2 regions of the Streptomyces sp. NBC_00669 genome follow, and region 2 is predicted to be linked to the other one. Evidence: predicted binding sites of a transcription regulator. Region 2 holds the regulator's gene; the other holds the start of a gene.
The links. The regulator HspR, encoded in region 2, represses chaperone genes until heat shock. The targets are predictions, from matches to a motif close to TTGAGNNNNNNNNNCTCAA.
Positions count from the first base shown of each region.

Region 1: a site for HspR is predicted at 1,516-1,534, ahead of lon (endopeptidase La). Genes of this name have one in related genera too.

Region 1 is NZ_CP109018.1:2,968,702-2,977,621, reverse strand. Features, by position in the region: gene OG896_RS11965 (spermidine synthase) at 1-26, opposite strand, end outside; gene OG896_RS11960 (class I SAM-dependent methyltransferase) at 173-1,117, shown strand; gene lon (endopeptidase La) at 1,557-3,980, shown strand; gene OG896_RS11950 (lysozyme) at 4,145-5,035, opposite strand; gene OG896_RS11945 (MarR family winged helix-turn-helix transcriptional regulator) at 5,302-5,724, shown strand; gene OG896_RS11940 (protein phosphatase 2C domain-containing protein) at 6,092-6,847, opposite strand; gene OG896_RS11935 (nitrate- and nitrite sensing domain-containing protein) at 7,181-8,920, shown strand, end outside.
Region 2 is NZ_CP109018.1:4,167,556-4,176,475, reverse strand. Features, by position in the region: gene OG896_RS17230 ((Fe-S)-binding protein) at 1-2, opposite strand, end outside; gene dnaK (molecular chaperone DnaK) at 446-2,329, shown strand; gene grpE (nucleotide exchange factor GrpE) at 2,326-3,045, shown strand; gene dnaJ (molecular chaperone DnaJ) at 3,082-4,275, shown strand; gene OG896_RS17210 (heat shock protein transcriptional repressor HspR) at 4,280-4,756, shown strand; gene OG896_RS17205 (FBP domain-containing protein) at 4,881-5,387, shown strand; gene OG896_RS17200 (pyridoxamine 5'-phosphate oxidase family protein) at 5,481-5,888, opposite strand; gene OG896_RS17195 (cytochrome P450 family protein) at 5,936-7,315, opposite strand; gene clpB (ATP-dependent chaperone ClpB) at 7,462-8,920, shown strand, end outside.

The sequences.
Region 1 (8,920 bases), 1.2 Mb from region 2:
GGGTCACGCGTGTTCAAAGCCGCCATGACCCCATTTTGACGGACCCGCGGCAAACCCATGGCCGGACGTCGGCCGCCGCGCCATCGGGCGTTCAACTCCCGTACCGGAGGACTTCCGTTGTTCTGTGCCCGCAGATGGTCCGGGCCCCTGGGGCGCGGCGTAGGTTCCGGCCATGTCGCCCATTCTGAACAGCCCGATGGCCAAGCGGCTCCTGCGCCCTGCCACGACGCTCGTCGACCAGCGCGTCCAGCGCCCCGTCTCCCGGCTGCGCAAGGAACTGGACGCCCTGCGGCGGGAGGTGAAGGAGCTGGAGCAACTGCGCCGGCAGGTCGGCGAGCTGCGCGGCCAGGAGTACGCGGTCGGGCTGCTCTTCGACCGCACCGGCCGCAGCGGCCCCCGGCTGCCCACCGCGGCGCAGATCGACACGCTGGTGGCCGAGGTGGCGAAGGTCAGCGGGACCGACCCGAAGGCGGCCCGGCGCAACGTGACGGTCGCGTTCCGCAACGTGATCGCGCTGGAGGCGCTGGCGGTGGGCCGGCTCGCCGGCTCCACCCAGAACGTCTGCGGCAAGCTCGCCACGGTGCCGCTGCTCGACCCGCCCAACGCGGAGGTGCTGGAGATCGGCACGCTGTACGGGCTCTTCTCGGCGACGATGCTGCGGATGCTGCACCGCGCGGGGATAGAGCCCGAGCTGACGATCGTGGACCCGCTGGTCGGTACGCAGCTCCAGCCGGGCGGGCTGGAGGGCCTCGACCCCACGGGTACGCCGGTCCGGCTCGACGTGGTCCGGGCGAACCTGGCGCTCGGGGGGAAGGCGGGTGAGCGGGCCCGGGTGCAGGTCGGCTTCTCCGGCGACCCCGACGTGCGCGCGGCGGTCTCCGACCGCGAGTACGGCGTGATCGTCATCGACGGGGACCACTCCGCGCAGGGCGTCACCGAGGACCTCGAGTGGGCCGAGACCATCGCGGCCCCGGGCGCCGTCGTGGTCCTCGACGACTACGGCGACAACAAGTGGGCCGGCGTCCAGGAGGGCGCGGACGCCTACCTCGCCGGCTCCACCCGTTTCGACCTGGTCGGACGCGTTTCCACCTCGGCGTTTCTGCGGGCGCGGGACTGACCCACCGGGGTGCCCCCTTCTGTCGGCTCCGGGACCACCCGCCGGTGGGGGGTTGCGCCCGCCGTTCCCCGGGCCCCTGGATTCGTGACGGCTCTTCCGCGAAAAGAGCGTTGTCGCAGGCTCGGGGGGTACGGGGATGCCCCCGGAGGGGCCGCACCTGTGGATTTCGGGATCTTGCGCCCGGTGGCCTGCTGAGCGCGCAGTTCCCCGCGCCCCTGGGGGTGGTTGCTCGCCGCGGAGAAGCCGCACCAATTCCAGGGGCGCGGGGAACTGCGCGACCAGCCCACCACCGGCCGCAAGGTCCCGGAGCCGACGGGAACCCCCCTCCCGGGGGGCGCGGGGTGCCCTGATCGCTCAGGGCGAACGTGGGGCCGGGAACACGGGCGGAGCCCTTTGCATTGAGTCAGGTGTACTCAACTTGCTTGCAAAGGGAGCGATCATGGCGTTTGAGCCGAAGAGTTCCAACCTCACCCTCCCCGTACTGCCGCTCGACGGCGAGGTCGTGCTGCCCGGCATGGTCGTACCGCTCGACCTGACGGACAGCGAAGTGCGGGCCGCGGTGGAGGCCGCCCAGGCGGCCCACACCGGGGACGCGCCGGGCAAACCCCGCGTGCTCCTGGTGCCGAGGGTCGATGGGAATTACGCGGCCGTGGGCACCCTCGGGACGGTCGAGCAGGTCGGGCGGCTGTCCGACGGCGACCCCGGCGCGGTGATCAAGGGCCGCTCGCGGGTGCGGATCGGCGCGGGTACGACCGGACCGGGTGCGGCCTTGTGGGTGGAGGGCACCGTGGTGGAGGAGCCCGCGCCGCAGGGGGCGCCGGGCACCGTGGCCGAGCTGATGAAGGAGTACAAGGCGCTCGCCACCAGCTGGCTGCGCAAGCGCGGCGCCTGGCAGGTGGTCGACCGCGTGCAGCAGATCGACGACGCCGGGCAGCTCGCCGACAACTCCGGCTACTCCCCGTTCCTGAGCGTGGAGCAGCGCGTGGAGCTGCTGGAGACCGCCGACCCGGTGGCCCGGCTGAAGCTCGCCACGCAGTGGCTGCGCGACCACCTCGCCGAGCAGGACGTCGCCGAGACGATCCGCAAGGACGTCCAGGAGGGCATGGAGAAGCAGCAGCGCGAGTTCCTGCTCCGCCAGCAACTGGAGGCGGTCCGCAAGGAGCTGGCCGAGCTGAACGGCGACCCCGACAACGAGACGGACGACTACCGGGTCCGGGTGGAGTCCGCCGACCTGCCCGAGAAGGTCCGCGAGGCAGCCCTGAAGGAGGTCGAGAAGCTGGAGCGCTCCTCGGACGCCTCCCCGGAGGGCTCGTGGATCAGGACCTGGCTGGACACCGTTCTCGAACTGCCGTGGAACACCACCACCGAGGACACCTACGACGTCGCGGGCGCACGGGCCGTGCTGGACGCGGACCACTCCGGCCTCGACGACGTGAAGGAGCGGATCACCGAGTACCTGGCGGTCCGCAAGCGCCGGGCCGACCGCGGTCTCGGCGTGGTCGGCGGTCGTCGCGGCGGCGCGGTCCTGGCGCTGGTCGGGCCGCCCGGGGTCGGAAAGACCTCGCTCGGCGAGTCCGTGGCCCGCGCGATGGGCCGCGAGTTCGTCCGGGTGGCGCTCGGCGGCGTCCGCGACGAGGCCGAGATCCGCGGCCACCGCAGGACGTACGTGGGCGCGCTGCCCGGCCGGATCGTGCGCGCGATCAAGGAGGCCGGGTCGATGAACCCGGTGGTGCTGCTCGACGAGGTCGACAAGGTCGGCTCGGACTACCGGGGCGACCCGGCGGCCGCGCTGCTCGAAGTCCTCGACCCGGCGCAGAACCACACCTTCCGCGACCACTACCTGGAGGTCGAACTCGACCTGTCCGACGTGGTGTTCCTGGCCACCGCCAACGTGCTGGAGGCCATCCCCGAGCCGCTGCTGGACCGGATGGAGCTGGTCCGGCTCGACGGCTACACCGAGGACGAGAAGGTCGTCATCGCCCGCGACCACCTGCTGCCCCGCCAGCTGGAGCGCGCGGGCCTGGCCGCCGACGAGGTGAGCCTGGACGAGGACGCGCTGCGCCGGCTGGCCGGCGAGTACACCCGCGAGGCGGGCGTGCGGAACCTGGAGCGGACCGTGGCGCGCCTGCTGCGGAAGATCGCCGCGCAGCACGAACTGGGCGACCGGGAACTGCCGTTCGCGGTCGGCCCGGGCGACCTGCGGGCCCTGATCGGCCGGCCGCACCACGTGCCCGAGGCCGCGCAGGACCCGGAGGAGCGGCGTACCGCCGTACCGGGCGTGGCCACCGGCCTCGCGGTCACCGGCGCGGGCGGCGACGTGCTCTACATCGAGGCGTCGCTGGCCGACCCGGAGACCGGCGGGTCCGGGCTCCAGCTCACCGGCCAGCTCGGTGACGTGATGAAGGAGTCCGCGCAGATCGCGCTCTCCTTCCTGCGCTCGCGCGGCGCGGAACTGGAGCTGCCCGTCGGCGACCTCAAGGACCGCGGCGTCCACCTGCACGTGCCGGCCGGCGCCGTGCCCAAGGACGGCCCGAGCGCGGGTGTCACCATGACCACCGCCCTCGCGTCCCTGCTGTCCGGCCGCCGGGTCCGTACCGACGTCGCCATGACCGGTGAGGTGTCCCTGACCGGCCGGGTGTTGCCCATCGGCGGGGTCAAGCAGAAGCTGCTGGCCGCGCACCGCGCCGGGATCACCACCGTGGTGATTCCCAAGCGCAACGAGGCCGACCTCGACGACGTCCCCGCGGAGATCCTCGGCGTGCTCGACGTCCACCCGGTCAGCGACGTCCGCCAGGTGCTGGCGCTGGCCTTGGAGCCGGCGGAGGCGGACACCCCCGCCGAGGAGGTCCCGATCGCCGCGTGACCACCTTCCGGTGGTGGGTTGCGCCCCGCCGCCGCGGTTGCTCGCCGTTCCCGGCCGCAGGCCGGTGGCCTGCCGAGCGCGCGGTTCCCCTCGCCCCTGTTGGTGCGGCTCCCTCCGCGAGGAGGGAGCCGCACCTGTCACGGGGCGCGTGGGGTACCTCCCCGCTAGCCGTTCGCGAGAGCCTGGAGCCCGGAGATCGGGCCGTTGAAGTAGTCCTGGTCACCGGGGAACGTGCCGGAGTCGGCGTGCTGCCAGAACGTGTAGAAGCCGTAGCCGCCCGGCAGGGTCCCCGCGCTGGAGGAGTACTTGGCGATCCAGAACGGGCTGGTGGTCGCGAACCCGCTGTTGTTGCCGGTGCAGGTCGACCACCAGTCGTAGGTCGAGTAGATGACCGGGTAGACGCCTTCCTTGGCGTGGTACTCGTTGGCGAACGCGTGAATCCAGCTCACCATGCTGGCCTGGCTGAGGCCGTAGCAGGTGGCGCCGTAAGGGTTGTACTCGATGTCCAGCGCGCCCGGCAGGGTCTTGCCGTCGGCCGACCAGCCGCCGCCGTGCGCGATGAAGTAGTCCGCCTGCGTCGCGCCGCCGGAGGTGTCCGGCGTGGCGAAGTGGTACGACCCGCGGATCATGCCGACGTTGTAGGAACCGTTGTACTGCTGGGCGAAGTCGGGGTTCGTGTACGAGGTGCTCTCGGTCGCCTTGATGTACGCGAACTTGCCGCCGTTCGCCCACGCGGTCGCCCAGTTGACGCTGCCCTGGTAGGCGGAGACGTCCATGCCGGGGGTCTGGGTCACCATCGGGGAGACGGTGCCGGACGTGGCCGAGCCGTGCGCGCTGGAGCCCTCGTGCGCCGCGACGGTCGAGCCCATCCAGTCCAGTTCCGGGTGGGTGAGGTGGCCGGCGCTCGGACCGGTGCCGGTCGCGGTCGCCGCATGGGCCGCGCCGGGAGCGGTGAACGCCAGGGTGAGGAGGGAGACGATCAGGCCGGCGAGAACCGCGAGCCGGGTTCTGGCCGAGCCGTTGCCGTGCACGACGGAGAAGACTCCGTGGGACATGCGTGCCTCCAGGAGGGGCAGGTGGGGGACTCGCATGACCATGGTGTGGTCATGACAGAACTGACGGTACGTTGGGCGCTACGCGCGTGGAAAGAGGGACCGGTAACCGCCGTTGGTCTACGCCTGCGAAATACTTGACGTGCTGCGGAAACCACCGTCTGTGAAGAAAACTTTCAGCCGTTGAAAGCGGGGCCCCTGTGACCCAAGCGAACCGCGCCGCGTGCGATGCCGGCGGCACGGGCGGAACGGAGCCGCCCGGCGACGGCGTGGCGGGCGCGCTGGAGCGCGAGTTGACCGTGCTCTTCCGCCGGGCCAGGGCCGCCTCCGGCGACCTGGCCCGCGCGGTGCACCCTGGCCTGGAAGCCGCGGCCTACGGCATCCTGGTCCGGCTGGACGAGGTCGAGCCCGAGCGGGCCACCGACCTGGCGGCGTACTTCGGCGTCGGCAAGGCCACCATGAGCCGGCAGTTGCGCGCGATGGAGGACCTGGGGCTGGTCGCCCGCGAACCCGACCCCGCCGACGGCCGCGCCTACCTGATGCGGCTGACCGGCGAGGGCCGGGAGCGGTTCGCCCGGGTGCGGCGGCTGCGCCGCGAGCGCTACCTCGGGCAGCTCGCCGCCTGGGACCCCAGCGACGTGGCCGAACTCGCCCGCCTCCTGCACCGCCTCAACGCCACGCAGTCCGGGTAGCGCGCGGGCCGGTCGCCCCCCGGGCGGCGCCGACCGGCCCGCCCCGCCGGGGGCGGCTGCGGGCTCTCGCCCGGGAGGTGCTGCGGGCCTCGCTCGTACGTGGCTGTGGGTGCTCGCCCGGGAGGTGCTGCGGGCCCCGCTCGTACGTGGCTGCGGGCCTCGCCCGTACGCGGCTGCGGACCCTCGCCCGTACGCGGCTATGGGTGCTCGCCCGGGACGTGGCTGCGGACCCCCGCCCGTACGCGGCTATGGGTGCTCGCCCGGGACGTGGCTACGGGCCCCGCTCGTACGTGGTTGCGGGTTCTCGCCCGGGACGCGGCTGCGGACCCCCGCTCGTACGTGGCTGCGGGCCCCCGCCCGTGCCGGGCTACAGCTCGATCAGTACGGCTGTCGCGTCGTCGTGCTGCTTGCCGGGCGGCGGCTGCTCGGTCTCCAGCGCGCGCACCCGGGCGAACAGCCGCTCCGGGCCCGCCTTGCGCAGCAGCGCGAAGGTGCCCGCCCAGTCGTCCACGGCGTAGTACTCCACCGCGCGGGTGGCGCCGTCGGTGAGCGCGGCCAGCGCGGTGACGTCGGCGCGCGGCAGCCGGCCGGTCACGGCGCGGGTCGCCGCCGACGGGTCGGCCGCGGCCGTGAAGAAGCCGCCCTCCTGGTTCCGCAGCGGCCCGACCCGCACCCCGGTCGCCCGCAGCCGGTCGATCCGGTCGTCCAGGACCGCCGTCACCACCCCTGCGGTGTCCTCGACCAGCAGCACCGAGTCGGACAGCACCAGGTACTCCACGTCCGCCTCGTCCCAGCGGGCGACGACCACCGTGGCCTGCGGCGTCAGCGGGTGAGAAAGATCACAAGTGCCGCGGTGCGCCTCGGCGGTCCGCGCGATCGCGTCGGCCAGGCAGTCCGCCAGCTCCGACTCCCGCCGCGCCAGGGCCAGTTCGAGCAGCGCGCCGCCCAGCCGGGCGGTGAACCAGGGCACCGAGTGCACGCAGCCCCCGTTGTCCGGCGGCGGCGTCACCCCGTCCAGCACCACCACCACGCCGCCGGCGCCGGACGCCGGAAGCGCCACCGCCGCGAAGTCCTCGTTGGGCACGCCCGTCGTCCCGGGCTCGGTCGCCGTCTCGATCCGCATGGGGCCAGTCTCGCAGCCGGTTGGTCCGTACCACCGCGACGCGCTGCTGTGCGCGGGCATCCTGCCAAAGCGGAACGGTGTGTGCCAGCGGCGACGGGTGCCGGGCGGAGGGTGCCACCCGTACCGGACTTGTCGGTCAACTCACCTGTGCGATTCACTCGTTCGGGTGTCCGGGGAGGGGACGCCTGGCCCCCGAACCCGCTGGCCTGCGAGGGTCTGAGGGATTCTGCACGTATCCCGGGGACGATCCCGGGCCCCCGCGACTCGTGATTGCGAGCACCGACAGTGCGTGAACGACGTCTCCGACGGCGCGAACGGCGGGTCAGGCAGCGCATGCTCGCCGCCCTGCTGGTCTGCGCGGCCATCGTCCTGGCCGCGGCCGCGCCCGGGGTCGCCCTCGCCGTGGGAGACCTGTCGGCCGCCCAGGACGCCGTCGGCGACGCCCGACTCGCCGTCCGCGCGACCGCGTTGGCCGCCGACCTCGCCGACGAGCGGGACGACCTCGCGGTGTCCGTCGCGGCCGGGCAGCCCGCCACCCCGACCGCCGACCAGCAGCGCACCGACCGCCAGGTCGCCGACGTCACCGGCGGCGGCCGCCTCTCCGCGGACCTGCGCACTGCGCTCGCTTCGCTGCCCGCCGTCCGCAGGTCCGCCCGCGCCGCCTCCTCCGCGCCGGCCGCCGTCGCCGCCTACCAGCCGCTGGTCGACGCGGTCGGGCGCGCCGCCGGACCGGTCACCGCGCCGCTCGGCCGGGCCACCGCGGCCGCCGCCGTGCAGCGCGGCCTGCTCGTCGCCGGACTGACCGCCGGCGGCGACCAGCACGGCCTGGTCGCCGACGCGCAGGCCGCCCGGCTCCAGGAGCAGGCCGCCCTCGCCGAGTTCCACGCGACCGCGCCCGCCGGGGTCCGTACCGACTACGACCAGACCGTCACCGGCGCCGACACCGCCGAGGCCGACCGCGACCTGAACCAGCTGCTGGGCGGCGGCGAACTCACCTCCGCCGACCGCGACTTGGGCGCCAAGAAGGTCGGTACCGCGCTCGCCGCCCGGCTCTCGCTGATGCGCGGCGTCGAGTCCTCGGCCGCCACCGACGAGGCCGCCACCGCCGCCTCGCACCGCGACCACGAGGTCACCGTCCTCGAACTGCGCGCCGCACTGGCCGCGTTGTGCCTGATCCTGCTGCTCGCCGTGCTGGTCACCCTCTTCCGCACGCTCACCCGCCCGCTCGCCGCCCTGCACCGCTGGTCCCGGGCGGACCCGGAGAGCGGCCAGGGCGCCGAGGTGATCGGCGCCGACGAGTTCGCCGCCGTCGCCCGCCGGATCAACGCCCTCACCCACGAGGCCCAGGCGCTGCGCACCCGCGCCGGCGAACTCGCCGCCGAGCGCTCCGAGTCCGCCGCCGCCCACACCGCGCTGGCCGCCGAGCACCAGGCGGCGCTGGTGGCCCGCGCCGAACTCGCCCGCACCCGGGACGACCTGATGCGCTCCCGCGAGGAGATCGCCGAGCGCCTCAACCGGGCGACCGCGCGCAACGCCGTACAGGTCGTCCACGTCAACCTCTCGCTGCGCACCCTCGGCCTGATCGAGCGCCAACTCACCCTGATCGAGGGCATGGAGGAGCACGAGCAGGACCCGGAGCGGCTCGCGACGCTGTTTCGCCTCGACCACCTCGCCACCCGGATGCGCCGCAACAGCGAGAACCTGCTGGTGCTCACCGGGACCGAGCACAGCCATGGCGCCGCCGCCCGCCCGGTCCCGCTGATCGACGTGGCCCGCGCGGCCCTCTCCGAGGTCGAGCGGTACGAACGCGTCCGCATCCTGGCCATGCCCGAGGCGGACGTGGCCGGCCGCGCGGCCGACGACGTCAGCCACCTCATCGCCGAACTGCTCGACAACGCCGCCGCGTTCTCCGCGCCCACCGCCGAAGTCCGGCTCAACGGGTGGGTGATGGAGAGCGGCGAGGTGATGGTCGCGGTCGAGGACTCGGGCATCGGGGTGCCCCCGGAGCGGATCGACGAGCTCAACGCGTTGCTGGTCGACCCCGACCCGGCGCCGCCGAGCGCGGCGGCCGGC
Region 2 (8,920 bases):
ATGAGGGCTCCTCGGGCCTGCTGCGAGCAAAAACGTACTAAGCGGTAACTTACTCCGGTCTCGGCTGAGGTTACCCGGGAATTCCGGGCCCATAAAGCCGCCCTGCTGGTGATCTGCGTCGCGACGGGGGTACCCGCGGGGCGGAGCGGGCGCCCGCTGGGTGGGGGTGGGGGCGCTCGCGGAGCGGAGCGGGGGTGTCCGCGGGGCGGATCTGCCGCCGATCGGGTGAATTGCGGCGGTTCAGGCGTGGCCGGGGAACTACGCAGGGTGCCCATCCGTGAGACAGGTGAGGGGCGGCGCCGGTGGTCGGGTGGGCGTCGCTCGGGTAGTGCGTCAGACACGCGCCGTTAAGTTGAGTCGCCTCGACTCATGTCAATTGACAGCGGGCTCGTTGTCGTGCACTGTTGAGCCAGTTGCACTCAAGTCAGTTGTTGGAGGATTAACCATGGCACGTGCGGTCGGCATCGACCTGGGCACGACTAACTCCGTCGTCAGCGTTCTCGAAGGCGGCGAGCCCACCGTCATCACCAACGCAGAGGGCGCCAGGACCACGCCGTCCGTCGTCGCCTTCGCCAAGAACGGCGAGGTGCTCGTCGGCGAGGTGGCCAAGCGCCAGGCCGTCACCAACGTGGACAGGACCGTCCGCTCGGTCAAGCGCCACATGGGCACCGACTGGCGGATCAACCTGGACGGCAAGGACTTCAACCCGCAGCAGATGAGCGCCTTCATCCTGCAGAAGCTGAAGCGGGACGCGGAGTCGTACCTGGGCGAGAAGGTCACCGACGCGGTGATCACCGTCCCCGCGTACTTCAACGACTCCGAGCGGCAGGCCACCAAGGAGGCCGGCGAGATCGCCGGTCTGAACGTGCTGCGCATCGTCAACGAGCCGACCGCCGCCGCGCTGGCGTACGGCCTGGACAAGGACGACCAGACGATCCTCGTCTTCGACCTCGGCGGCGGCACCTTCGACGTGTCCCTGCTGGAGATCGGCGACGGCGTGGTGGAGGTCAAGGCCACCAACGGCGACAACCACCTCGGTGGTGACGACTGGGACCAGCGCGTGGTGGACTACCTGGTCAAGCAGTTCCAGTCCGGCCACGGCGTGGACCTGGGCAAGGACAAGATGGCGCTCCAGCGGCTGCGCGAGGCCGCGGAGAAGGCGAAGATCGAGCTGTCCTCGTCGACCGAGACCTCGATCAACCTGCCCTACATCACGGCGTCCGCCGAGGGCCCGCTGCACCTGGACGAGAAGCTGACCCGGGCGCAGTTCCAGCAGCTCACCTCCGACCTGCTGGAGCGCTGCAAGACCCCGTTCCACAACGTGATCAAGGACGCCGGCATCCAGCTGTCCGAGATCGACCACGTGGTCCTGGTCGGCGGCTCGACCCGTATGCCCGCCGTCGCGGAGCTGGTGCGCGAGCTGACCGGTGGCAAGGAGGCCAACAAGGGCGTCAACCCGGACGAGGTCGTCGCCATCGGCGCGTCCCTCCAGGCCGGTGTCCTCAAGGGCGAGGTCAAGGACGTCCTGCTGCTCGACGTCACCCCGCTGTCCCTCGGCATCGAGACCAAGGGCGGCATCATGACCAAGCTGATCGAGCGGAACACCACGATCCCGACCAAGCGTTCGGAGATCTTCACCACCGCCGAGGACAACCAGCCGTCGGTGCAGATCCAGGTCTACCAGGGCGAGCGCGAGATCGCGGCGTACAACAAGAAGCTCGGCATGTTCGAGCTGACCGGTCTGCCGCCGGCCCCGCGCGGGATGCCCCAGATCGAGGTCACCTTCGACATCGACGCCAACGGCATCATGCACGTGGGCGCGAAGGACCTCGGCACCGGCAAGGAGCAGCGGATGACCGTCACGGGTGGCTCCTCGCTGCCCAAGGACGAGGTCGACCGGATGCGCCAGGAGGCCGAGCAGTACGCGGACGAGGACCACAAGCGCCGCGAGGCCGCCGAGACCCGCAACCAGGGTGAGCAGCTCGTCTACCAGACCGAGAAGTTCATCGCGGACAACAAGGACAAGCTTCCCGAGGACGTGAAGTCCGAGGTCGAGACCGCGGTCGCCGACCTCAAGGAGAAGCTGAAGAACGAGTCGTCCGACGACGGCAACACCGCGTCGATCCGCGAGGCCACCGAGAAGGTCGCGGCCACCAGCCAGAAGCTCGGCCAGGCGCTGTACGCCAACGCGCAGGCCGAGGGCGGCGCGGCGACCGCGGGTGCCGGTGCGGGCGCCGGTCCGGCCGACGACTCGGCCCAGGCCGCGGACGACGACGTCGTGGACGCCGAGATCGTCGACGACGAGAACAAGAGGGATGGTGCCGCGTGACGGAGGAGCCGAAGGGCTTCGAGGAGCCCGACGTCCCCTCCGACGCCGCCGACAAGCCGGAGTCCGGCAAGGCGGGTAAGTCCGGCTCGGGCAACGGGACCGCCGGTAAGGCGGGCCCGGTGTCCGGGGCCGGGGACGACGCGACCTCCCAGGAGCTGACGGCCGTCAAGGCGCAGTTGGACCAGGTGCGCACCGCGCTCGGCGAGCGCACCGCCGACCTCCAGCGCCTCCAGGCCGAGTACCAGAACTACCGCCGCCGGGTGGAGCGGGACCGCGTCGCCGTCAAGGAGGTCGCGGTCGCCAACCTGCTGACCGAACTGCTCCCGGTGCTCGATGACATCGGCCGGGCGCGGGAACACGGCGAACTGGTGGGCGGCTTCAAGTCGGTCGCCGAGTCGCTGGAGACGGTCGCCGCGAAGCTGGGCCTGCAGCAGTTCGGCAAGGAGGGCGAGCCCTTCGACCCGCTGGTGCACGAGGCGCTGATGCACAGCTATTCGCCTGATGTCACACAGACGACATGCGTGCAGATCCTCCAGCCGGGGTACCGCATCGGGGAGCGCAATCTGCGGCCGGCCCGGGTCGCGGTCGCCGAGCCCCAGCCGGGCGCCCACGGCAAGGACGAGCAGTCCGAGTCGGACGAGCCGGCCGACCAGGCCGACCGGGCCGACCGGAAGGCGGACGACGACGAGGAGACCGGTGGCCCGTCCAAGGGCTGACGGAGCGGGACGTGACGGAGAGGAGGGACGCCGAGGATGAGCATCAGTAGGGACCTGTTGGAGAAGGACCTGTACAAGGTCCTCGGTGTCCCCAAGGACGCCACCGACGCCGAGATCAAGAAGGCGTACCGCAAGCTGGCCCGGGAGTTCCACCCCGACGCCAACAAGGGCGACGCCAAGGCCGAGGAGCGCTTCAAGGAGATCTCCGAGGCCAACGACGTCCTCTCCGACACCAAGCGGCGCAAGGAGTACGACGAGGGCCGCGCGCTGTTCGGCAACGGCGGCATGCGGCCGGGTCCCGGCGCGGGTGGCAGCGGCGGGTTCAACTTCGACCTGGGCGACCTCTTCGGCGGCGCCCAGGGGCCCGGCGGCACCACCACGACCGGCCAGGGCGGCGGCTTCGGCGGCGGCCTGGGCGACGTGTTCGGCGGCCTGTTCAACCGGGGCGGCGGCACCCGCGTGCAGCCGCGCCGCGGCCAGGACATCGAGTCCGAGGTGACGCTCAGCTTCACCGAGGCCGTCGACGGGGCCACCGTCCCGCTGCGGATGTCCTCGCAGTCGCCCTGCAAGGCGTGCTCCGGCACCGGCGACAGGAACGGCACGCCCCGGGTGTGCCCGACCTGCGTCGGCACCGGGCAGGTCTCCCGTGGCGGCGGTGGCGGCTTCTCGCTCACCGACCCGTGCGTGGACTGCAAGGGCCGCGGTCTGATCGCGGAGAACCCCTGCGAGGTCTGCCACGGCAGCGGCCGGGCGAAGAGTTCGCGCACCATGCAGGTCCGCATCCCCGCCGGGGTCACCGACGGGCAGCGCATCCGGCTGCGCGGCAAGGGCGCCCCCGGCGAGCGCGGCGGACCGGCCGGCGACCTGTACGTGGTCGTGCACGTCGGCCGGCACCCGGTGTTCGGCCGCAAGGACGCCAACCTGACGGTCACGGTCCCGGTGAGCTTCACCGAGGCCGCGCTCGGCGGCGAGATCAAGGTGCCCACCCTCGGCGGGCCGCCGGTCACCTTGAAGCTGCCCGCCGGCACGCCGAACGGCCGGACCCTGCGGGCCCGGGGCAAGGGCGCGGTGCGCAAGGACGGTTCACGCGGCGATCTGCTCGTCACAGTCGAGGTGGCGGTGCCCGCACGGACCGAGGGCAAGGCGCTGGACGCGCTGGAGTCCTACCGTGAGGCGACCGCGGACCTCGACCCGCGGGCGGAGTTGTTCAAGGCCGCAAAGGGAGCGTGAGCGGATGAGCATCGACGGCGGCGGGGTCTCCGGGCCCCGGATGGGACGCGGCCGCAATCCGTACCAGTTGACGGAGGAGTCGCCGGTCTACGTGATCTCCGTGGCGGCCGAGCTGTCCGGGCTGCACCCGCAGACCCTGCGGCAGTACGACCGCCTCGGCCTGGTCTCGCCGGACCGCGCGGCCGGCCGCGGGCGCCGTTACTCGGCCCGCGACATCGAGCAGTTGCGGGAGGTGCAGCGCCTCTCGCAGGACGAGGGCATCAACCTCGCCGGCATCAAGCGGATCATCGAGCTGGAGAACCAGGTCGCCGCGCTCCAGGCCCGGGTCGCCGAACTCTCCGCCGCCGTCGACGGCGCCGCCGCCGTCATCCAGCAGCGTGAGGCCGCGGTGCACGCGTCGTACCGCCGCGACCTGGTGCCGTACCAGGACGTGCAGCACACGAGCGCGCTGGTGGTGTGGCGTCCCAAGCGGGACGGCTAGAGCCTGCCCTGGGAACCTGCGTTGCCGTTGCCGTACCCGCGTCCCTTCGGGGGCGCGGGTGCCGCACGTTGCCGGCCGTAAATGCGGCGACAGCCCCGCGGGTCGCTTGTTAGCTTCGGATGCCATGGACCCACTTGGCGAAGCGCAGATCCGGGACTCCTTCGTGAACTGCTCGAAGGGGGAGGCGAAGCGGAGCAGGCTGCCTCGGGACCTGGCGGAGGTGCCGTGGGGCGACCTCGACTTCTTCGGCTGGCGGGACCCGGGCGCGCCGGACCGCGCGTACGTGGTGACCGGCGGGGAGCGGCCGCTGGGGATCACCCTGCGGATCGCGCCGGGGGCACGGAGGAACCTGATGCGCAGCAGCCTGTGCTCGATCTGCCTGACCGGGCACTCCGGCGGCGGGGTGGACCTGCTGGCCGCGCCGCTGGCCGGCCCGGCCGGGCGGCAGGGCAACACCGTGGGCATCTACATGTGCGCCGACCTGGCCTGTTCCCTGTATGTGCGGGGCAAGAAGACCTCGGTGCTGGCCAAGCGCATGGAGGAGACCCTGACGCTGGAGGAGCAGGTGGAGCGCACCCTGCGCAACCTGGACGCCTTCCTGGCCAAGGTCACCGGCGCCCGCGCGGCCTGAACCGGCGCCCGCGCGGCCTGAACCGGCGGCACGAACCCGGATCACCCGAACCCGGGGTGCCCGCAACCGAGTGCGCGGCGTCGGGCGGACGCGTCAGGCGTTGCCCATCGCGCGGGTGAGGGCGATCTCGATGACGACGCGGTCCGGGTTGAACGCGGGGGTGCGGTCGTAGCGCTCGGTGTAGCGGCGTACGGCGTCGGCGACGCGTTCCGGGTCGGCGCTGACCGTGGCGAGCCCTTCGAGGGTGGCCCAACGGCGGCCCTCCGCCTGGCAGACCGCGACCCGGGCGCCGGACGGCCCGGCGGCCCGCACGTTCGCCGTCTTGCGGCTGGCGGTGTTGGTGATCACCCGGGCGAGCCCCGCCTCGGGGTCGTAGGTGACGCCGACCGGGACGACGTGCGGGGAGCCGTCGGGGCGGCTGGTGGTCAGCGTGCACAGGTGGTACTCGCGCCAGAAGTCGAGGAATCCGGCGTCGGGGGAGCGGGGGTCACGGCGGGCCATGGGAGGAACCGTAGCCCGTCGGCGCGGTGGCGTTGCCCGCGCGGGGCTCAACCGTCCAGCCGGACCGGCAGTTCCTCCACGCTGTTGCCGACGAAGCCCGGCAGTGGCGGCAACTCGTCCTCGTCCACGGCCATCGCCAGCCGCGGATACGCCCCGTACAGCGTGCGCAGCGCGACCGCGGCTTCCAGGCGGGCCAGCGGGGCGCCCAGGCAGTAGTGGGCGCCGTGCCCGAAAGAGAGGTGGCGGGTGCCCGGCGGCCGGGTGATGTCGAACAGGCCCGCGTCGGGGCCGTATTCGCGCGGGTCGCGTCCGGCGGCGGCGTACCCGGCGAGCACGGGCGTGCCGCGCGGCACCCTGGTGCCGTCCACGTCGATGTCGGTGGTGGGGTAGCGGAACGGGAAGTTCGCCACCGGGCTGTCCCAGCGCAGCGTCTCCTCGATCACCGCGTCCCAGGAGGCTTCACCCGAAAGAACGAGGTCGCGCTGACCGGGGTGGCCGCACAGGGCGCGCACCGCGTTGGTGATGAGATTGAGCGTGGTCTCGTGCCCGGCGACGATCATCAGCAGCAGGGTGCCGGTCACCTCCTCGTCGCTCAGCCGCTCGGCGCCGTCCGTCCGGTCCCCGTCGCGGGCCGCGATCAGCGCGCTGGTCAGGTCGTCGCCGGGGCGGGCCCGGCGCTCGGCGACGACATCGGCGAGCACGCCGTGGATCGCGCGCTGCGCGGCCATCGCGTCGGCGGCCGAACTGGAGGTGCTGACCAGGAGGTGGGTGAGGTCGTGCAGGCGGTCGCGGTGCGCCGGGTCCACTCCGAGCAGCTCGCTGATCACGCCCATCGGCAGCGGGTACGCGAAGTGCGCCCGCAGGTCCACCACGCCGTCCTCGCCCGCCCGGCCGGGCAGTTCGGCCACCAGGTCGCCGGCCAGCCGCTCGATCCAGGGGCGCATGGCGGCCACCCGGCGCGGTGTGAACGCCTTGGTGGCCAGCCCCCGCAGCCGCCGGTGGCTGTCGCCGTCGGCCGTCGTCATCCCGTTGACCAGGGCGAAGGCGTTGAGCTGCCACTGGTCCGGGATACGGCCCTCCTGGAGTGCGGCGAAGTGCCGGGCGTTCTTGGCCACTTCGGGGTCGGCGAGGAAATCGCGCAGTTCCCGGTAGCGGGAGACGATCATGCCGGGGACACCGTCGGGCAGCATCACCGGACAGGCGGCCGCGCGCTCGCGCAGTATGGCGGCGTCGGCCCGTACGGACGCGCCGCTGGCGTCCATCGGATACGGGTCGGCGGGGCCGGCCGGGTCGGTCGTGCCGGCGGGGCCGGTCGGGATGGCGGGGTCGGTCGCGCCGGCTGGGCCGGTGGACTCCGTGGACTCCGTGGACTCCGTGGGCTCGGTCGGGCCGGTCGGCCGGGAATCCGTCGGGTGTGCCGAGCTCATGGGTCCTCCCGAGACGGTGCCCCGAACCGGTGCGCGAACCTGTGCCCGGAATCACCTTGAGTGGAATAGACTCAACTTGCTTCATGTTCCTGTGATCAGGTTGAGGTACATGGTAGCGACGATCGAATGAGGAGGACAGCACGCCCGTGGAAGCCGAGCTGACCAACAAGAGCCGGGAAGCGCTGAACAGCGCCAACGCCAAGGCCGTCGCGGAGGGGAACCCGGACCTGACGCCCGCGCATCTGCTGCTCGCTCTGTTGAGCGGCACGGACAACGAGAACGTGCTCGACCTGGTGGCCGCGACCGGCGCCGACCCGGCGGCGCTGCGCGCCGACGCGGAGCGGCTGGTGGAGAGCCTGCCGTCGGTACAGGGGGCCACCGTCGCACCCCCGCAGGCGAACCGTGACATGCTCGCGGTCATCGCCGACGCGTCCCAGCGCGCCACGGACCTCGGCGACGCGTACGTGTCGACCGAGCACCTGCTGATCGGGACCGCCGTCAAGGGCGGCCCGGCCGGCGAACTGCTCAACGCCGCGGGCGCCAAGGCCAAGGCGCTGCTGACGGCGTTCGAGAGCGCCAGGGGAGGGCAACGGGTGACCAGCCAGGACCCGGAGGGCACCTACAAGGCGCTGGAGAAGTACGGCACCGACTTCACCGCCGCCGCCCGCGAGGGCAAGCTCGACCCGGTGATCGGCCGGGACCAGGAGATCCGCCGGGTGGTCCAGGTGCTCTCGCGCCGGACCAAGAACAACCCGGTGCTGATCGGCGAGCCCGGCGTCGGCAAGACCGCCGTCGTGGAGGGCCTGGCCCAGCGCATCGTCAAGGGCGACGTGCCCGAGAGCCTGCGCAACAAGCGGCTGGTCTCCCTCGACCTGGGCGCGATGGTGGCCGGGGCGAAGTACCGCGGCGAGTTCGAGGAGCGGCTGAAGGCGGTGCTCGCCGAGATCAAGGACAGCGGCGGGCAGGTCATCACCTTCATCGACGAGCTGCACACCGTCGTCGGCGCGGGCGCCGGCGGCGACTCCGCGATGGACGCGGGCAACATGCTCAAGCCGATGCTGGCCCGCGGCGAGCTGCGGATGGTCGGCGCCACCACGCTGGACGAGTACCGCGAGCGGATCGAGAAGGACCCGGCGCTGGAGCGGCGCTTCCAGCAGGTGCTGGTCGCCGAGCCGACCGTCGAGGACACCGTGGCGATCCTGCGCGGCCTCAAGGGCCGCTACGAGGCGCACCACAAGGTGCAGATCGCCGACTCCGCGCTGGTCGCCGCCGCGACGCTCTCCGACCGCTACATCACCTCCCGCTTCCTGCCCGACAAGGCCATCGACCTGGTCGACGAGTCCGCGTCCCGGCTGCGGATGGAGATCGACTCCTCGCCGGTCGAGATCGACGAGCTCCAGCGCTCGGTGGACCGGCTGCGGATGGAGGAGATGGCGCTCAAGAACGAGACCGACCCCGGCTCCGTGCAGCGGCTGGACAAGCTCCGCAAGGACCTCGCCGACCGCGAGGAGGAGCTGCGCGGCCTGACCGCCCGCTGGGAGAAGGAGAAGCAGGGCCTGAACCGGGTCGGCGAGCTGAAGGAGCGGCTCGACGACATCGTCACCC